Thermocoleostomius sinensis A174: one gene and its partner. The protein of the gene in region 2 binds, or shares a complex with, the protein of the main gene of each other region. Links are inferred from orthologs where the notes say so. Each region holds a gene or a part of one and is shown on either strand. Other genes may lie near its edges.

Evidence for each region.
Region 1: the proteins of OXH18_RS07695 (region 2) and accD are in contact, whole or in part, in a solved structure (PDB 8UXZ), measured with the Escherichia coli proteins. The link is inferred for Thermocoleostomius sinensis A174 from one-to-one orthologs.

What each region holds. Positions count from the first base shown.
Region 1 is NZ_CP113797.1:3,687,740-3,697,559, reverse strand. The notes cover bases 4,280-7,207. They hold accD (acetyl-CoA carboxylase, carboxyltransferase subunit beta), read right to left. Parts: upstream 6,252-7,207; coding sequence 5,307-6,251; downstream 4,280-5,306. Other genes in these bases: OXH18_RS25365 (element excision factor XisH family protein), read left to right, coding at 6,498-6,629; OXH18_RS15965 (RidA family protein), read left to right, coding at 4,732-5,262; OXH18_RS15970 (flavin monoamine oxidase family protein), read left to right, coding at 4,280-4,700. Outside these bases: OXH18_RS15980 (cation diffusion facilitator family transporter), read left to right, coding at 1-704; OXH18_RS15975 (serine/threonine protein kinase), read left to right, coding at 819-2,810; more of OXH18_RS15970, read left to right, coding at 3,114-4,279.
Region 2 is NZ_CP113797.1:1,763,100-1,772,835, forward strand. Bases 6,893-9,736 are described here. They hold OXH18_RS07695 (acetyl-CoA carboxylase carboxyltransferase subunit alpha), read right to left. Parts: upstream 8,885-9,736; coding sequence 7,901-8,884; downstream 6,893-7,900. Other genes in these bases: OXH18_RS07690 (SDR family oxidoreductase), read right to left, coding at 6,893-7,378; serS (serine--tRNA ligase), read right to left, coding at 9,046-9,736. Outside these bases: OXH18_RS07665 (ABC transporter permease), read left to right, coding at 1-1,219; OXH18_RS07670 (ABC transporter ATP-binding protein), read left to right, coding at 1,294-2,658; OXH18_RS07675 (protein kinase domain-containing protein), read left to right, coding at 2,946-4,889; OXH18_RS07680 (DUF4149 domain-containing protein), read right to left, coding at 4,920-5,426; GTP cyclohydrolase I FolE, read right to left, coding at 5,869-6,609; more of OXH18_RS07690, read right to left, coding at 6,665-6,892. UniProt on the Escherichia coli protein: Component of the acetyl coenzyme A carboxylase (ACC) complex. First, biotin carboxylase catalyzes the carboxylation of biotin on its carrier protein (BCCP) and then the CO(2) group is transferred by the carboxyltransferase to acetyl-CoA to form malonyl-CoA.

The DNA of each region.
Region 1 (9,820 bases), 1.9 Mb from region 2 along the record:
CCTTATTCAATGGCATAGGATTGATGCTGGTGGCGATCTGGATTGCCTGGGAAGCCGTGACAAGACTGCATCACCCAGCCGAGGAAATTTTGAGTGGGCCGATGTTGATGACAGCGGCGATCGGGCTAGTAATGAACACCATTAATGCATTCCTGCTGCATCAGGAAAGCCACTCCGATCTCAACGTGCGAGGGGCATTTTTACACATGGTGGCCGATGCAGTCAGTTCCGTCGCGGTCATTGTCGTAGCGGTGTTGGTATGGGCGTTTGGCTGGCACTGGATGGATAGTACCATCAGTGTTGCCGTTGCGGTACTGATTGCCGCTGGAGCCGTGCCGCTGATTCGCCAAAGCTGCAATATTTTGCTAGAGAAAGCACCAGACCATTTGGATGTGAATCAAATTCACCAACACTTACTAGAGATGGCGGGCGTGGTGCGGGTGGAACAGTTGCGGGTTTGGTCGATCGCCCTCGGTCAAATTGCCCTCTCTGCCCAACTTACCGTCACCCTAGCGCCAGTAGAGGCCCGCGATCGGTTACTGGTGCAATTGCGAACTTCTTTAGAGCAAGAATTTGGCATTCAAGAGGTGTTTCTGCAAATGTCTGCTCCTGTGCTGCCGCCGATGATTAACCTCAACCAGCCGGAGAATTTAAATGCTGTTTTAACGGCCTTCGATGCCAGTTTAGGAGGGGCTGAGCGTTGAAGTAGGAGGCGATGAAAGCTGGGTGAATGAATCGATAAGTGAGAAGGAGGCTAAGATTAAAGTCTTATTGAAAGTCTTCAAGTCTGAGTTTATCTAACGCGAAAGGCTCCAATCATGGCTTGGGCATCTGGACAGAAACTACAAGAGGGTAAGTATCGCATCGAGTCCGTTTTAGGGGTGGGCGGCTTCGGTATCACCTATCTGGCTAGAGATAATCTGGGCAACCTGGTTGTGATCAAAACTCTCAACGACACTGCTCTACAAGATCCGCGCTTCAAGCAATTTCAACAGGATTTTGTCAATGAGGCGGTACGGTTGGCCAAATGTGCTCATCCGCACATTGTTCAGGTTCACCGAGTGTTCGAGGAATCGGGGCTATGGTGCATGGTGATGGACTATATTGCAGGCGAAGATTTGTCCAGCCGCGTTAAACAGCGGGGCATTTTGTCAGAAGCGGAAGCACTGCATTATGTCCGGCAAATTGGAGACGCCTTGTCGTTGGTGCACCAGCAGGGCTTGCTGCACCGGGACGTAAAACCAGAGAATATTATGCTGCGTGCCGGACGCGCCGAAGCGGTGCTCCTAGATTTAGGTATTGCTCGCGAATTTACGCCGAATTCAACCCAAGTGCACACAGCTATTTTGTCCAATGGCTATGCTCCGATCGAACAATATGAAGCCCAGGCTCGACGCGGAGCCTACTCGGATGTTTACGGGCTAGCCGCTACGCTTTACTTTATGCTTACGGGTGAGATTCCCAAAGATGCTCAAATTCGGGCCTATAACCTGCTGCGCTATCACAGCGATCCGCTTGATCCACCCCAACAGTTGAATGCCAGCATCAGCGATCGCACCAATCAGGCAATTTTGCAGGGGATGGCTGTTGAAGCCCACGATCGCCCCCAATCGGTGACCGCGTGGTTAGAAATGTTGCCAACAATTGGCTTTTCTGCTAGCGCTCCTCGCATTTTCATTCAGCCCAATGCTTCTGTAACCCCCCAAGTTCCGCCCTTTACGGCGTCGGCATCGGCTCCTACCCGTCCGGAGGTTGCCCCCCGCTCGAACTTTGCGACTGTTGCTGTCCAAGCTCCACCAGTCGTCACGCCATCTCAACCAGCCACTCTAAATCGATCGCCCATTCCCCGCTTTGTCATAGCAGCAAGTGTGATTACCGCTAGCGTTTTGGTCGGCTCGGCGGCAGCGATTTGGTATGTGCAGCAACAAGCCCGATCGGATTTAGCGAGCGTGGCCCAACTGCGAGATGAGCGGCAGTATGAGGAATGTTTGAATCGGGCGGCGGCTGTGAAACGTGCTCAGCCTACCTATGAGGAGGCGCAAGTTCTGCTCAATCAGTGTGCTGAAGGGATTTTGACCCAAGCGAATCAACTTGCTGCCAATGGTCAATTACCAGAAGCCCTTCAAGCCGTGGCAAAAATTCCCCCGGACACGACCGCTGGACAAACCGCCCAAGATTTAATGCAGCAATGGTCTGATCAGTTGTTACAGCAAGCCACTCGGTTATATCAAAACGACGGCAAACTTACTGAGGCGATCAATCTCGTTCGTGCTATCCCCACTACCACTGCCGCAGGAGCACAAGCCGAAGACACGATCCAGCGCTGGCAAGCAGAATGGAAAACCAATGAGTCAACGTTACAAGCGGCTACAGACGCCCTAGAAGCTAGAGATTGGTATGCTGCCAAAGAGAAGGCTGCCACTCTGACTACACCCTACTGGATAGAGCAAGGAGAAGACATTACGGCTGAGGCCGATGCAGAAATTGCCGCGATGGAAGCCGAACGTCAACGTCAAGAAGCAGCACAAGAAGCAGAGCAACAAGATCCAGATGCTGTGTTTCTTCAAGCCTATGAGCAGTGTTTAGCCACGGGTGGGCAAGACTGTCAGCAATTTGAACAACTCTGTCGCGAGCGAGGCGGTGTGTTTGTTGCAGATGCTACTTATCTTGATTGCCGCCCAGGAGTCGAGTCGAATAAATCGCCTAAGTCGCCGCCGGACACTCAAAGCCCTCCTGATACTCCGGAAGAAGTTGCACCACCTGATAACTCGCGGCGTCCACGTCAGTTGATTATTCCAGGCGATCGATGAATGATTGCGGAAGTGCATTCCGCGATACATTGCCGGCTGTGTAAGAAAGTTAATGTCTTACACCAGTTGCGTTTAGAAGTAATGAGGTGGGGCGAGGGAGTCGGGAATCGGGAATGAATGGCGATCGGTCTGATCGCACCCAATGTTTAACTTTAATCCCCAAAAATTCCCGTTTGAAGTGCAACTTGGTCTCATATCTAATCAAGTGGCTCGCGGTCGCGCTTAACTTTGCACAACAGGTTGGTTGCCTTCTGTTGGCTTGGTGTGACTGTTGGGCAAAGTTTTTTGTGTCCAGGAGTGCTAATGAATCGACGCACACTATTAAAATTTGTCGGCAGGGCAGGCGGAGCGGCAGCGGTTTTGACGACGATGAATGCGATGGGGTTGCTGCATACTCAAGCCACGGCTAATACGCGCCCTAACTTGATCTCGCAGTCGGGGGACGGAACTCGCGTTGTCATTTTGGGGGCTGGTATTGCCGGATTGACTGCCGCGTATGAATTGTCTAAGGCTGGTTATGACTGCACGGTTTTGGAGGCTCGCGATCGGGCGGGTGGCCGCAATTGGACGATACGCGGTGGCGATGTCATCCGCGAAACTGATACTCAGCAAACTTGTCCGTTTGAGGCAGACCCCCACCTCTACTTCAATACGGGCCCCGCACGCTTGCCCCATCATCACACCAATATTCTCGGCTATTGCAAGGAGTTGGGCGTGCCGCTAGAGGTGATTGTCAACGATAATCGCGCTGCCTATTTCCAAGACGATGCAGCCTTTGGCGGACAACCCATGCTAAATCGGCGTATCTTAAACGACAGTCGGGGCTATATAGCGGAATTACTAGCTAAAGCCATCCACAACCATGCTTTAGAGAATGATTTGACTGTAGAAGACAAAGAGCGAATTCTGGAGTTTGTCAGCCGCTTTGGCGATCTCGATGCCGATTATCTTTATAAAGGCTCTGGACGGGCAGGTTACACAACTCCACCCGGAGCCGCGATGGTGTCTGGCAGCAAATATGACCCGATTGATCTGAGTGAACTGCTCAACTCTGACTTTTGGCGCTTCAAGCTCAACTTTGCCGAAGGGTTCAACCAAGCTGCCACTATGCTGCAACCAATTGGCGGCATGGATCAGATCGTTAAAGCCTTTGAGCGACAGGTCGGACACTTGATTCAATTCAACACGGAAGTGACGCAGATTCGCAAACTTGGCAACGGCGTTCGCATTGTCTACACCGATCGCAGCAACGGGGCAGAGTCTGCGGTGGAAGCCGATTTCGTCATTTGCACTCTTCCCCTTTCGGTGTTGGCGGGCATTGATGCCGACTTTTCGACCGACTATAAAGCTGCGATCGATAGGGCATCTAAAGGGTACATCAATGCCGTCAAACACGCTTTTCAAGCCGATCGACGCTTTTGGGAAGAAGACCATCAAATTTACGGCGGCATTTCCTGGACCACTCGTGACATTACCCAAATTTGGTATCCCGCCAACGGGTTTCACGGTGCCAAAGGTGTGATTGTAGGAGCCTACATTTGGGACAACGAAATCGCGGCTCGCGTGGATACCCTACCGCCAGAAGAACGGTTGGTGAAGGCGATCGAGGACGGCTCTACTATTCACCCCAATTACCGTGATGAAGTTGCTCCGGCCCAAGGATGCAGTGTAGCGTGGGGCAAAATTCCCTATAGTCAAGGCGGCTGGATGGAATGGGACGAGGCGACTCGTGCGGATGTCTATCCCATTCTCAATCAACCGGATGGCCCCATATATTTGGCAGGTGAACACCTCAGCTACCTCACAGGATGGCAAGAAGGAGCGGTGTTGTCGGCCCATGAAGCCGTGCGAGGACTTGCCGCTCAGATACAGTCCAGACAAGCAAGTTGAACGGATCAAGTAACTTATCAAGTAATGAACGATGATTAAAATCTGGAAAAATCTGGCGTTCTTTGTCCTACTGGCGATCGGTCTTGCCCTAACGTTGACTGTGTTCGCGCCGTCGTCGCTAGCGCAAGCTCAAACCGTGATTCGTCATGCGATTCCCAATTCCACCTTCCCAATTGCCCTTGCCACCGAGGTTCCAGCCACCATGACAACCGTGTATCTCAGTGGACAAGTGCCGTCGGTAGTTGATGAAAATGCTGACCCCAATTCGATCGCCGCTTTTGGCGATACCAAAACTCAAACAATGACAGTCCTAGAAAAAATCGACGAAATCTTGACCAGTCTGGATCTGACCATGAGCGATGTTGTCAAAATGCAGGTATTTTTGGTAGGCGACCCCTCCCTCGATGGACAGATGGATTTTGCCGGTTTTATGGAAGGCTACACGCAATATTTCGGCACGGACGCTCAGCCCAACTTACCCGCCCGAGCGACAATGCAAGTAGCCAGACTAGTCAATCCGGGCTGGCTAGTAGAAATTGAAGTAACGGCTGTGCGCATGTAGACGCAAAGCGAATGTAGCAGGGGCGATCGGGAGATTGCCCTCGACTAGGCATCGGGCACTGGTTTCAGCGGCAGGGAATCGGGCACGTGCACAAAGTGAGACGTTCCATCAGAATCAGTAGCCGCAGGAGAATGGGGCTGATGCAAACGAATAAGTTGCGCCAAGGTTTTCTTCAACTGAGTACGCGGCACAATCATATCCACAAAACCGTGCGCTAATAAATATTCTGAAGTTTGAAAATCATCGGGCAGCTTTTCGCGCAACGTCTGCTCTACAACTCGGCGCCCTGCAAACCCGATTGTTGCCTTCGGTTCCGCCACAATTATATCTCCCAGCATGGCAAAGCTCGCCGTCACCCCGCCCGTTGTAGGATGCGTCAGCACTGGAACGTAGAGCAATCCCGCTTCTCGATGCATCTCTAGTGCGCCTGAAATTTTAGCCATCTGCATCAGGCTCAGCATTCCTTCCTGCATTCTGGCTCCACCGGAGGCACAAACAATGACTACAGGTCGTTGCTCATGGGTCGATCGCTCAATCAGGCGGGTCAGCTTCTCACCCACCACCGATCCCATACTGCCCCCCATAAAGCGAAAATCCATTACACCCAACCCAACCCGCGATCCTTCAATTAACCCCAACCCGGTTTGCACAGCGTCTGTTAAAGAGGTTTTCTCCTGAGCTTCACGCAACCGATCACCATAGGATTTGCGATCGCGAAATTTCAACGGATCGACCGGACGCAGATCTACATCGATCGGTGTCCAAGTACCAGGATCGATCAGTTGTTGAATGCGCTCCTCGGCGTAAATGCGCAGATGATGACCACATTCTAAACAGACCATCTGATTCGATCGCAAATCTTTGGTATAAGTGAGAACGCTGCATTTTGGGCATTTTGTCCACAAGCCATCGGCAATTTCGCGCTCTTGCCTTTCTTTACTAATGGGTTCTGCTTTTCGACGATTAGCAAACCAGTCAAATAGGGACATAACAGCAACTAAGAAGAACGAAGAAAGGGATTGGGAATTAGGGGTAAAAATTCAAGAAGACCATCCGTTAAGCTTCTAAGCGTCGCGATCGAGCATGGTGTATGAGCTAATGCTAATTAGCTATCGGCTATTAGGCCGATCTTATCAGAGCAACGGCCCCTCTAAGAAAAGGCAGTTCGACAATCATAGCGCAGCTACATCACGATGCTCGAAGCAGCGAAAAGATTGTGGTAGAGGTGAAAAGCTTTGTCGGGCGATTGCTTAATATATGATTTCCAGCAAGCTTTGGGTCAGTACCCTCTTTATCATCGCCTGATCGAGTTAACGGAGCGGGAGTATCGAGTCTATTTGCCCTTCTTTACCACTGCTCACGAGTAGTATATGTTAGCCATTTCTGATTCTAATGCCAATCATTCCAACTGGGCAGAAGTCCGAATTCATTTCTCGTCACCACCAAAGCAGCCAAGGTTTGCTGTGTAGCAGACCTCGGCTGTGAATAAGAACCTGGCATCGAGCTATTTTGGCAGGACGCAGCCGTCCAACTATCTTCGCCGCAGGTGCGTTTCACTCCTCAGTTCGGGATGGATGAGGGTGGGTCCACACCGCCATAGACACCAGGAATGGGCGTTGTGCTCAATCACAACCCAGAAGGCTGCATAGCAAGGCAGATAGCATGACCACAGTAACCTATCGACGTTAAGGTCAAGCCCTCGGTCTGTTAGTATTCCTCGACTTCATACATTACTGCACTTCCATCTAGAACCTATCAACGGGTGTTCTCCCCGTGACCTTACTGGCTTGTGCCATGAGAGCACTCATCTTGAGGTGGGCTTCCCACTTAGATGCTTTCAGCGGTTATCCACTCCGCACTTGGCTACCCTGCGTCTACCGTTGGCACGATAACAGGTACACCAGCGGTGCGTTCCTCCCGGTCCTCTCGTACTAAGGAGGACTCCTCTCAATGCTCTTGCGCCTGCACCGGATATGGACCGAACTGTCTCACGACGTTCTGAACCCAGCTCACGTACCGCTTTAATGGGCGAACAGCCCAACCCTTGGGACGTACTACCGCCCCAGGTTGCGATGAGCCGACATCGAGGTGCCAAACCTCCGCGTCGATGTGAACTCTTGGCGGAGATCAGCCTGTTATCCCTAGAGTAACTTTTATCCGTTGAGCGACGGCCCTTCCACTCAGTGCCGTCGGATCACTAAGGCCGACTTTCGTCCCTGTTCGAGTTGTCACTCTCACAGTCAAGCTCCCTTATGCCTTTGCACTCTCAGGCTGATTTCCAACCAGCCGGAGGGAACCTTTGCGCGCCTCCGTTACCATTTAGGAGGCGACCGCCCCAGTCAAACTGCCCACCTGATACTGTTCCCTTCCCGGATCACGGGTAAGGGTTAGAATTCTAGCTCTGCCAGAGTGGTATCTCACCGTTGGCTCCACACCTCCCACAAGAGATGCTTCTGCGCCTCCCACCTATCCTGCGCAAGCAAAGCCCGAACCCAATACCAGGCTACAGTAAAGCTTCATAGGGTCTTTCTGTCCAGGTGCAGGTAGTCCGTATCTTCACAGACACTCCTATTTCGCCGAGCCTCTCTCCGAGACAGCGCCCAGATCGTTACGCCTTTCGTGCGGGTCGGAACTTACCCGACAAGGAATTTCGCTACCTTAGGACCGTTATAGTTACGGCCGCCGTTCACCGGGGCTTCAGTCGCCAGCTTCAGCTTGCGCCTGACCGACTTCCTTAACCTTCCGGCACTGGGCAGGCGTCAGCCCCCATACTTCGTCTTGCGACTTCGCGGAGACCTGTGTTTTTGGTAAACAGTCGCCTGGGCCTCTTCACTGCGACCACCTCGCGGTGGCACCCCTTCTCCCGAAGTTACGGGGCCATTTTGCCGAGTTCCTTAGAGAGAGTTATCTCGCGCCCCTGAGTATTCTCAACCATCCTACCTGTGTCGGTTTCGGGTACGGGCAATTTGACGTTAACGTGGTTCGAGCTTTTCTTGGAAGCCTGACATCACACACTTCGGGGACGTATCCCCTCGGTCTCACGCCTCAGCTCGGAGCGTTTTCGCCGCTCCTCATCGCCTCGCACGCTTGCACCAGTAACCATCTTCTGGCTGTGCTAGCCTTCTCCGTCCCTCGGCACAACGTCAAATCGGTATCGGAATGTTGACCGATTGTCCATCGACTACGGCTTTCGCCCTCGCCTTAGGTCCCGACTAACCCTCCGCGGACGAGCCTTCCGGAGGAACCCTTAGGATTTCGGGGCATTGGATTCTCACCAATGTTTTCGCTACTCAAGCCGACATTCTCACTTCTGCTTCGTCCACACCTGCTTCCGCTGATGCTTCGCACTACTACAGAACGCTCCCCTACCGATTAACTTACGCTAATCCCACAGCTTCGGTACGTCATTTAGTCCCATTCATTTTCGGCGCAGGAGCGCTTGACCAGTGAGCTATTACGCACTCTTTTAAGGGTGGCTGCTTCTAGGCAAACCTCCTGGTTGTCTGGGCACTCCCACCTCCTTTGCCACTGAATGACGATTTGGGGACCTTAGCTGGTGGTCTGGGCTGTTTCCCTCTTGACGATGAAGCTTATCCCCCACCGTCTCACTGGTTGTGTGTCCACTGGGTATTCAGAGTTTGACTCGATTTGGTACCGCTCTCGCAGCCCGCACCGAATCAGTGCTTTACCCCCCAGCTATAGTCACAACCGCTGCGCCTCAACACATTTCGGGGAGAACCAGCTAGCTCCGGGTTCGATTGGCATTTCACCCCTAACCACAGGTCATCCGCCGATTTTTCAACATCGGTCGGTTCGGACCTCCACTTGGCTTTACCCAAGCTTCATCCTGCCCATGGTTAGATCACCCGGGTTCGGGTCTATAAACAGTGACGCTCGCCCTCTTCAGACTCGCTTTCGCTTTGACTTCGACATATTCGTCTTAATCTGCCACTGCCTATAAGTCGCCGGCTCATTCTTCAACAGGCACACCGTCACCCGTTTAATCGGGCTTCGATTGCTTGTAAGCTGATGGTTTCATGTTCTATTTCACTCCCCTCCCGGGGTTCTTTTCACCGTTCCCTCGCGGTACTGGTTCACTATCGGTCACACAGGAGTATTTAGCCTTACGAGGTGGTCCTCGCAGATTCACCCGGAATTCCACGTGCTCCGGGCTACTCGGGATGCAGCTAGATGCGTTAAGTTTTCGACTACAGGACTTTTACCTCCTCTGGTGCACCTTTCAAGTGCTTCGTCTAACCGCTCGCGCTCTTGTTGCTGTCCCACAACCCCGACAGTTAAAACCATCGGTTTAGGCTGTTCCCGCTTCGCTCGCCGCTACTAAGGGAATCGCGTTTGCTTTCTCTTCCTCGGGCTACTAAGATGTTTCAATTCGCCCGGTTCGCTCGTGTCATCCTATGTATTCAGATGACCGTTTACTAGGGTTGCCCCATTCGGAAACCGCCGGATCACTGCTTGCTTCCAACTCCCCGGCGCATATCGTCGGTAACCACGTCCTTCTTCGCCTCTGTGTGCCTAGGTATCCACCATCAGCCCTTTC
Region 2 (9,736 bases):
CTATCAACTATCGCGCTGGCAACGGTTTACGAAATTGGACGTTCCATCAGCCACGATCGGGCTACTGTGGAATGCCATGATGAGCTTTGGCGGAGGTTGGTTTTTCGTGGCAGCCAGTGAAGCGATCAGTGTATTGAATCAGGAGTATACGTTGCCGGGGATTGGCTCTTATGTAGCGGCAGCGATCGTCGCTGAAAATTTGCCCGCCCTGGGCTGGGCACTGCTCACCATTGCGATTGTCATTGTGCTAGTGGATCAACTTTTTTGGCGGCCTCTCATTGCTTGGTCGGATAAGTTTCGCATGGAGCAAAGCGCTTCAGCAGAAGCCCCAGAATCTTGGGTATATGACCTGTTGCAAGCAGCACGGATTCCTCGGATGCTAGGCAAGGCACTCACGCCAACAAGGGAAGCGGTTAATCGAGTGTTGTCTCGGCTCACTCTCCCTAAATCCACTTTCAAGGTTGATGTGGATCAAGAACAGCGGGGCGATCGTCTTTATAACGTTATCTTGCTAATCATTATTGGTATCCTGGTTGCTTGGGCATTACACTTCATCCTAACCACAGTTGGCATAGGTGAAGTGTTCAAAACCTTTTGGCTGGGACTGCTCACGCTGTTGCGGGTGACAGTACTTCTGTTGTTCGCCACCGTAATTTGGACACCTATCGGCGTAGCAATTGGGTTTAACCCCAAACTGGCACGAACGCTGCAACCGGTGGTGCAGTTTCTCGCCTCTTTCCCTGCCAACTTCATTTTTCCCTTCGCCACTTTGTTTTTTATTCGCACCAACATCAGCATTGAGTGGGGCAGCATTTTATTGATGGCACTGGGTGCCCAATGGTACATTCTCTTTAACTCGATCGCTGGTGCACAGAGTATTCCCACTGATCTGCGCGAAATGGCAGATGATATCGGTTTAAAGGGCTGGCAACGCTGGAGAAAGCTGATTATTCCGGGCATCTTTTCCGCGTGGGTGACGGGAGGCGTTACCGCAAGTGGTGGCGCTTGGAACGCTAGCATTGTCTCGGAAATTGTTGCCTGGGGACAAACGACGCTGGTAGCTACCGGATTAGGCGCTTACATTGCGGAAGCTACAACCGTTGGCGATTGGCCCCGAATTACCCTTGGTATCGGCATGATGAGTCTATTTGTGGTGGGGTTAAACCGTTTGTTGTGGCGACGACTCTATCAACTTGCCGAAACAAAATATCATCTGTAGCGTTGGTTCTGCTTAGACCTTAGTAGTTACGATTTGTATCTAATCCATAAACTGCTCTGCGAGGTTGGATCTCTATGGCTGCCGCTCCAAATATTCTGATTACGGTGGAAAATATTCATAAGCGGTTTCCTTTACCGGATGGAAAAGGAGAGTTCACAGTTTTAAGTGATGTGAGTTTCACCGTGCGATCGGGCGAGGTCGTTGCTTTACTTGGACGCAGCGGCAGTGGCAAAAGCACACTTCTCCGGATCATGGCAGGGCTGATTCCTCCAAGCCAAGGTCAGGTTTTTAGTAACGGCAAACCCCTACGCGGCGCTAATCATGATGTGGCGATGGTGTTTCAAAGCTTTGCCTTGCTACCCTGGTTAACCGTTCAGGAAAATGTGGAATTAGGGCTAGAAGCACGAGGGGTTCAGCGAGATGAACGCCGACAGCGTGCTCTGAAAGCGATTGATATTGTGGGATTAGATGGATTTGAGAGTGCCTATCCGAAAGAGCTTTCGGGGGGTATGAAGCAGCGAGTTGGCTTTGCCCGCGCCTTTGTGTTAGAACCCCAAGTTCTCTTCATGGATGAACCCTTCAGTGCCCTCGATGTCCTGACTTCGGAAAACCTACGGGGGGAAATTGACGATCTCTGGAATGCAAAAGCCTTTCCATCTAAAAGTATTCTGATTGTCACTCACAACATTGAAGAAGCTGTATTTCTGGCCGATCGCATTGTGATCTTAGGCTCCAATCCAGGGCGTATCCGAGGTGAAGTCGTCATTGATCTGCCTCGTCCTCACGATCGCACCACTCCCCGCTTCGCTTCACTAGTTGATTATATCTATACCGTAATGACCAATCCTGAAATTGAAGTAACTGGGAAAGTTGCGACTACAACACCCGTGTTAGCTGTACCATCTCCCTATGCCAAAGCGCTACCTCATGTGCGTGTCGGGGGAATCAGCGGTTTGTTAGAACTGATTGTTGATCAGCCAGAAGGAACAGATGATATTCCTCGATTAGCAGAACGGCTTCAGCTTGCAGTCGATGATCTGTTACCGATTCTGGATGCGGCTGTTTTGCTAGGATTTGCTGAAATCTCTCAAGGAGATGTGCGACTTACAAAGGTTGGGCAAGACTTTGCCACAACCACCATTCTGCGCAGCAAAGATCTTTTTCGTCAGCAAGCCCTAACTCATGTTCCCGTTTTAAACAGCATCGTCCAGACCTTGCGAGAGAAGCGTAGCGGTTCTATGCGGGCAGATTTCTTTTTAGATTTATGGGATGAACATTTTCCCCATGAAGAAGCCGAGCGCCAGTTTGCCACAGCGGTAGACTGGGGGCGCTATGCCGAGTTGTTTGAGTACGATGCTAGTGAGGAACGATTGTACTTACCTGAAGCTAACCCGAATCTAGAAAAACCTGTTTCCCTGGGTAGGGGTGAAGACAATTAACACAAATCCTCCTTCCACCTAGTTAGAACTCTACCTAGTTGGGATGTACCGAAACAATAAGCGAGAGTTTTGAGTCCAGAAAGGAGGCGTCGGCAGATCGGCGCTTAGACAGCAGAAGGTGCAAGATAGGGTGCAACCCGATCGCGGTTCATCGCTACGGATGAACGAAGGAAAATAATGATACGAAAGGGGTACACACCTTACGGAAATTGCGAGTAAGCTTGACCTGATGTTCGGTGCAATTGTTGAAGAGTATTCCAGGTAGCGTTTTGTATCGAGGGTGAGCTGTGGATTTTCTGCGCTTGTTTCGATCGACTGAACCCACTGCTCTGTTAGGTGGGCGTTATAAAGTAATTAATCAGCTAGGGGCTGGCGGGTTTGGTCAAACCTTCCTAGCAGAGGATTTGCACTTACCAGGACATCCTCGCTGTGTGATCAAGCAGCTTAAGCCGCAGTTTAGCAGTGCTCAAGGCTTAGAGACTGCCAAGCGCTTGTTTGATACCGAGGCGAAAGTACTGTATCAACTGGGTGATCATGATCAAATTCCTCGACTGCTGGCCCACTTTGAGCACAATCAAGAATTTTACCTAGCTCAAGAACTGATTGTTGGTGCTCCGTTGTCGGAGGAGTTAATCAATGGCCAACCTTGGACAGAAGAACAGGTGGTCGCGTTGGCGAAAGACATGCTGACGGTGCTATCGTTTGTGCATCAGCAGGGGGTCATTCACCGGGACATTAAACCCCAAAACCTGATTCGTCGCAGCCGCGATGGTCGGGTGGTGCTAATCGATTTTGGAGCCGTAAAGCAAGCCAGCATTCAACTGGCTGATGCTGATGCTGGCCCCACTAAAACCATCTCGATCGGGACGCAGGGATACATGCCCAGCGAGCAGATAGCGGGTAGTCCGCGCTTTAGCAGCGATATCTACGCCGTCGGCAAAATTTGCATTCAAGCCTTAATTGGCGTTGCTCCTAGACATCTCCAGGATGATCCGCATACCGGCGAAGTCAGATGGCGTTATCTAGCTCCCCACGTCAGTTGTGAATTTGCCGAGTTTTTAGAGCAAATGGTGCGGTATGATTTCCGTGCCCGATTCTCCACGGCGATCGACGCACTGTCAGCCCTCGAACAGCTTCCGATCTATGCCAAGGCGACTCCGCTTGCACCACCTCCCACGCCAGCAGCCCTCCTCGATCCGCTACTTCAACCAACGGTGGCTTGGTCAGAGCCATCGACAGCGGTGGCTTCGGATGTAGTTGCCAGTGAAGTTGTCAAGGCCACAACGCTTTTAACCGAAACCTCTCCGCCGCAAGAGTTAATTGGTTCCCCGCTGATTAATCTCCCTGTAACAGAGCCACAGGTTGGCAGTCGATCGCCGACGGATGTGGTAGCTGGAGTGTCACCTCCTGTTCCGATCGCTCCGATTTCAGACCATCTTCCAGAACATCATGCTCGCTCTAGGTTGCAGGGGTTGGATCGAATTCGCACTCAACGCCTTCTGTTGCCACTGATGGGTATAGTGGCGATCGGGTTGCTGTTTGGCGTAGTTAAACTTTCTGCTCCTAATGCTTCATCGGCTGATCCAACGTCTGCTCCTGTAACAGCCCCAACAGATGTCTCTTCTGACAATCCAGGCGATTCAACAACTCCTCCTAATAGCCAGATTCAAGTAGCGGCCCTGCAAACCCAGGCCGATCAACTGCGCCAGAAAGAACAATTTCAGCAGGCGATCGTCCTGTACGATCAGGTCATTTCTCTCAACGCTAAGTCAGCCGAAGCCCAATGGGGACGCTGCTATAGCCTGAATCGATTGCTGAAACCTACTGAAGCATTAGCGGCTTGCAACGCGGCGTTAGCCGTTAATCCAGATTATCCGGAAGCCCTCTGGAGTAAAGGATACGCCCTTGACTTGCAGCAGAAACCTCAGGAAGCACTGCCGTTATATGAACGCGCGATCGCCCTCAAGCCCGATTTTGCCGAAGCATGGAGCAATAAAGGCACAGCGCTATTTCAATTAGGGCGATTTGAAGAAGCGCTTACGTCGTTAAACAAGGCGATCGAGCTAAATCCTAACCTAGCAGAGGCCTGGAACAACCGAGGGGCAGTATTGTGGAGCTTGCGTCGCTTTGATGAAGCCGTTGCTTCGATTGATCGCGCCATCCAAATCAAGCCGGATTATCAAGATGCTTTAAGTTTGCGTGAACAGGTGCGGCAACGGCTTGGACGGTAGCCCCCCATCGAGGTGATGGTTCTAAACCGCTCAGGCATTCACGGGCGACTTGTAATAGTTGCCCAATAGCACCGTGCCGATCGCCAGCTTGCAAACTTCCAACACCCAATATTCGCCGTGCATGAGGTTCATGCGAGTGGGAATTTCTGTAGCCGTTTCAAACAAGTTCAACGGTAATCCCAACGCGCTCATTTCAGGCGTAAGACCGTAGGTGTAGAATAGGCCGATCGACAGTAATGCTAGTGATAGCAGGACTGTCCGATGATGCTGCCAATTGGCTGTAGAGAGTTGGCGACGTAGGATCATGCCTCCCGTCAGAACCACAGCCGCACAGACTAATTCAATGCGATTAAAAACCCAAAAAATCGAATATCCGGCAGTGGCAAAATTTGCCTCGGTCATCATACCGCTGGCGTACAGTGTTGGCATTATGACGAGATCAAGAATGAGACTGCTGCTTATCCAAAATGCCAGAACCGAGATGACAACTGTTCGCCATTGGGGGCGCTGAACATCGAGATGAGAAAAGCTTGTCATAATTTTATGTATGCAAAATCGCGTCTCTATCTTTGAGCTTAGCGGCTATATCTGTCCTTGGTTGGAGATCGGCGTTAATAATTGTGTCGCGGATAGCGTTCAGATAGGTGGCTCTCTACACCCCCGGCTGTGGTCCCCTCACTAAGGGAGACCATAAGACTGCAAGCAGCTCCAGCACGAGGATCATACTTCTGTTCAGCAACGCCGCAGATAAAACGAAGAAGGGCAAGTTCTGCTCACCCTTCTAAATGAATCTATTGAAAAACGCATGAAAGGCGCATAGGCCATGAAGAGTCCGTTGCTGAATTCCAGTATGATTGACGGATCTTGACTATCAGGGCGTTTCACAAAACACCCAAGATTCATTCAATCAGCAACGCCACAAAGAACACAAAGAAAAGTTGTAGAGTGTGCAGGTCGGGTCGAAACCTCCCTATCTTTTCTAGCGAAAGGCTGGTTGATGACGAATTAAGCTGAGAAACTCATCGCGAGTTCTGAGATCTTCCTGGAAAACCCCAATCATGGCACTAGTAACCGTCCACGAGCCAGGCTTTTGCACCCCACGCATGACCATACACATGTGAGTGGCTTCAATCACAACTGCTACCCCTTGCGGATCAAGAATCTCCTGAATTGCTTCAGCAATCTGGCGAGTTAGGCGCTCTTGCACTTGCAGGCGACGGGCATACATTTCCACAATTCGAGCCAATTTGCTTAGACCCACTACCTTCTGGTTGGGAATATAAGCAACGTGCGCTTTGCCCATAAACGGCAGCATGTGATGTTCGCACAAACTGAACACATCAATATCGCGCACCAACACCATCTCGTTGTGTCCTTCATCAAAGATGGCTCCATTCACCAACTCGTCTAGCGATTGATTGTAGCCACTGGTCAAAAAGCGCATTGCTTCTGCGACTCGCTTTGGGGTTTTCAGCAACCCTTCCCGTTCTGGATCTTCTCCCAGGGCTGCCAGCATGGTGTGAACCGAGTCTGTTAGTTGTTGAAATGCCTCGGCTGGGGGATGCTGCGGTTTTGATTGGCGACCGTGCGATGTGCTGCGATCGGGTCGAGTATTGACCCGTTGAGGCAAAGTTGGCTCTGCGGTGACATCTTTGGTAAGAGAAGAATTTGCCGTGAAGGAGTTTGCGCCGTTAGAAGCGTTGGAAGAAGCAATAGTCATAGTTAACCTAGATAAACCTTCAATGATGAGAATCCAAACGTTAAAACTCAACGAATTAAATTGCTCCAGCCCGAGGCATCACAATCAACTCGTCAATAACTGCCTGCGGCGGAAGCAGCACAGTATGAAGGATGGACTGAGCAACCACATCGGGTGTCAGCATTTGAGACCGATCGAACTCTTCTGGAATGGTGTCCCAAATGGGAGTATTAACTGCCCCTGGCGTAATCACAGCCACACGAATGCCGTAGGCCCGCTCTTCAGCGGCTAAAACTTTAGACAACGAGGCAATTCCTGCTTTGCTGACACTGTATGCCCCCCAGCCCGCAAAGGTATGGTGAGCCGCGATCGACGACACATTGACAATAGTGCCCCGTTGCCGCTCCCGCATTCCTGGCAGTACCGCCTGAATACACTGAAAAACACTGGTGAGATTAAGGTCAATCACCCGTTGCCAGTCTGACAACGAAGTAGAGAGCACCTCGCCCGTTTGAGCAATACCAGCATTGTTCACCAAAATGTCGATCGGCAGTTCAGCCGCAATCTGACTAATAGCGGCGTTGACCTGATCCACCACTGCCAAATCCAATGGATAGGTCTTGACGGTAACGCCAGTCTGCGCCACTGTAGCAGCAACTTCGTCTAGCTTAGCTGGAGAACGACTGACCAGTGCCAAATCAATTCCCGCCTCTGCAAACGCTTGAGCCGTTGCCCGACCAATTCCACTGCCTGCTCCTGTAATGAGCGCACATCCAATTGAAGAACCCATGCAATTTTCCGACTACCAACATTGACTAAAGATCCAAAGGATTCGCCTTAAAGTTGTGCCTCAGTTGTCTAAGGCACAATTGCAGTTCTGCCAAACTATGTCCAGAACTCAATTTCAATAAATAAACAAGCTATATAAAAACTTTTTGAGCAAACGCCCCCGCTCTCTTCAAGCTCGTTGAGCCAAGGCTGCATTGAGAACCAGCTAATAGACGTAACCAGCGGGTGGCTGTTACGGAGAAACAGTAAGTAGGGATCAAAGCAAAACCCTCAAAAATTACGTTAACCTGCGATGTGTTAACAATTGTTTCTGTTCACATTATAGCACTGGCGCTCCGAACACTAGACAATGACAACCGAATCTCTATCAATCAATCTTTGTCTATTTATCTATTTGATTGAATAGAAGCAACTTGGCTAACAACTTCAGATAACAAAGGATTTAGGTATTAGTAGATAACCGGTCGAATCAATAATCAAATTAATGATGGCTATCAGTAGATTGCATAGCAAGTGTTCCCAGTCAAGCCGGAACCTCAACAAACATACCGATCTTACGAAATTTTTGATACCGTAATGCGCGACGCTGATGATTCGACATGGCGCAAAGTTCGTCGAGATAGTCTAACAACGTTCGTTTTAAAGTAGATGCCGTTTCCAACGGATCAGAATGTGCCCCTCCAACGGGTTCGGGTAAAACCTGGTCAACAATGCCCAACTCGACCAAGTCAGGTGCGGTAATCTTCAAGGCTTCTGCGGCTTGGGGAGCGTTACTAGCATCGCGCCAAAGAATCGCTGCACATGCTTCTGGGGGGGCTACACAATAGATAGAGTGTTCAAACATCAGCAATCGATCGCCCACGCCAATCCCGAGTGCCCCACCCGATCCACCTTCTCCAATCACCGTGCAAATGATGGGTACTTCCAAGCGAAACATTTCTCGCAAGTTGTAGGCGATCGCCTCTCCTTGTCCTAAGCGTTCAGCCTCTGCCCGAGGATCAGCGGCGGGCGTATCGATGAAGGTGAGAATGGGCATTCCAAAGCGATTTGCATGGTTCATTAATCGAATTGCCTTGCGATACCCCCCCGGCGAAGCCATCCCAAAGTTACGAGCAATATTATCTTTGGTATCGCGCCCCTTCTGGTGTCCCAGCATCACCACAGGCCGCCCTCCCAATCGCGCCACGCCACCTACAATTGCTGGATCATCAGTGCCTGTGCTGCGATCGCCGTGCATTTCAATCCACTCATCGGTCATCGCTTGAATGTAATCAAGCGTACTAGGGCGGCGAGGATGACGAGCGACTTGCAGCCGTTGAAACGGAGTTAAGCTGCCAAAAATTTCCTGTCGCAACTGAACAGCCCTTGCCTCTAACTGCCGAATTTGGTCAGATACATCGACCTCATTTTCTTCTGCAAGTTCCCGAATTTGGGCTATGCGGGCATCTAGCTCGGCTAATGGTTTTTCAAAATCTAATAGGATTGTTCGGCGTTCAGGAGTGGCCATAGGATATAAGCAGCTAAAAATACTAAATTCAATGAAGATTTTAAGGAGGTGAAAAGGACGGTTGCCTGCTCACCGGTTGAGCCGTAAAGAAGCAGTAAAACTGTGACAACTCGGCCCAACGTGCAAATAGTTTCACCATACCACTGACCAAGGCATAGATTTTATAGGGTTTTCCGACCCTTGAAGTAGGGTTGGAGCACCTCTGGAATCTGTACCGTTCCATCGGGTTGTTGATAGTTTTCCAAAATAGCCGCCATGGTGCGCCCTACTGCTAGCCCGGAGCCATTCAACGTGTGCACAAATTGTGTTCCTTTCTTCCCCGCTTCCTTAAACCGAATATTCCCTCGTCTTGCTTGAAAATCGCGACAGTTAGAACAACTGGAAATTTCGCGATATTTACCTGACGACGGCAGCCACACCTCTAAGTCATACGTTTTGGTGGAAGCAAAGCCCAAATCGCCGGTACACAGTTCAATGACTCGATAGGGCAATTTTAGGGCTTGTAGAATAGCTTCAGCATCTTGCAGTAAGGTTTGATGCTCGGCTTCAGAGGTGTCGGGGTGCACAAACTTATATAGCTCGACCTTATTAAATTGGTGCAGCCGAATCAGCCCCCGGGTATCGCGTCCATAGCTACCGGCCTCTCGTCGAAAGCAGGGCGTGTAGGCACAGTAGTGTTTGGGTAATTCTTCGGCCGATAGAATTTCGTCGCGATGCAGGCTAGTAATCGGAACTTCGGCGGTTGGGGTTAGCCACAGATCGTCTCGATCGCACTTAAAGCTTTCTTCGGCAAACTTGGGTAATTGACCAGACGCCGTTAGCGAGGCGGTGTTCACCAAAAACGGTGGCAGG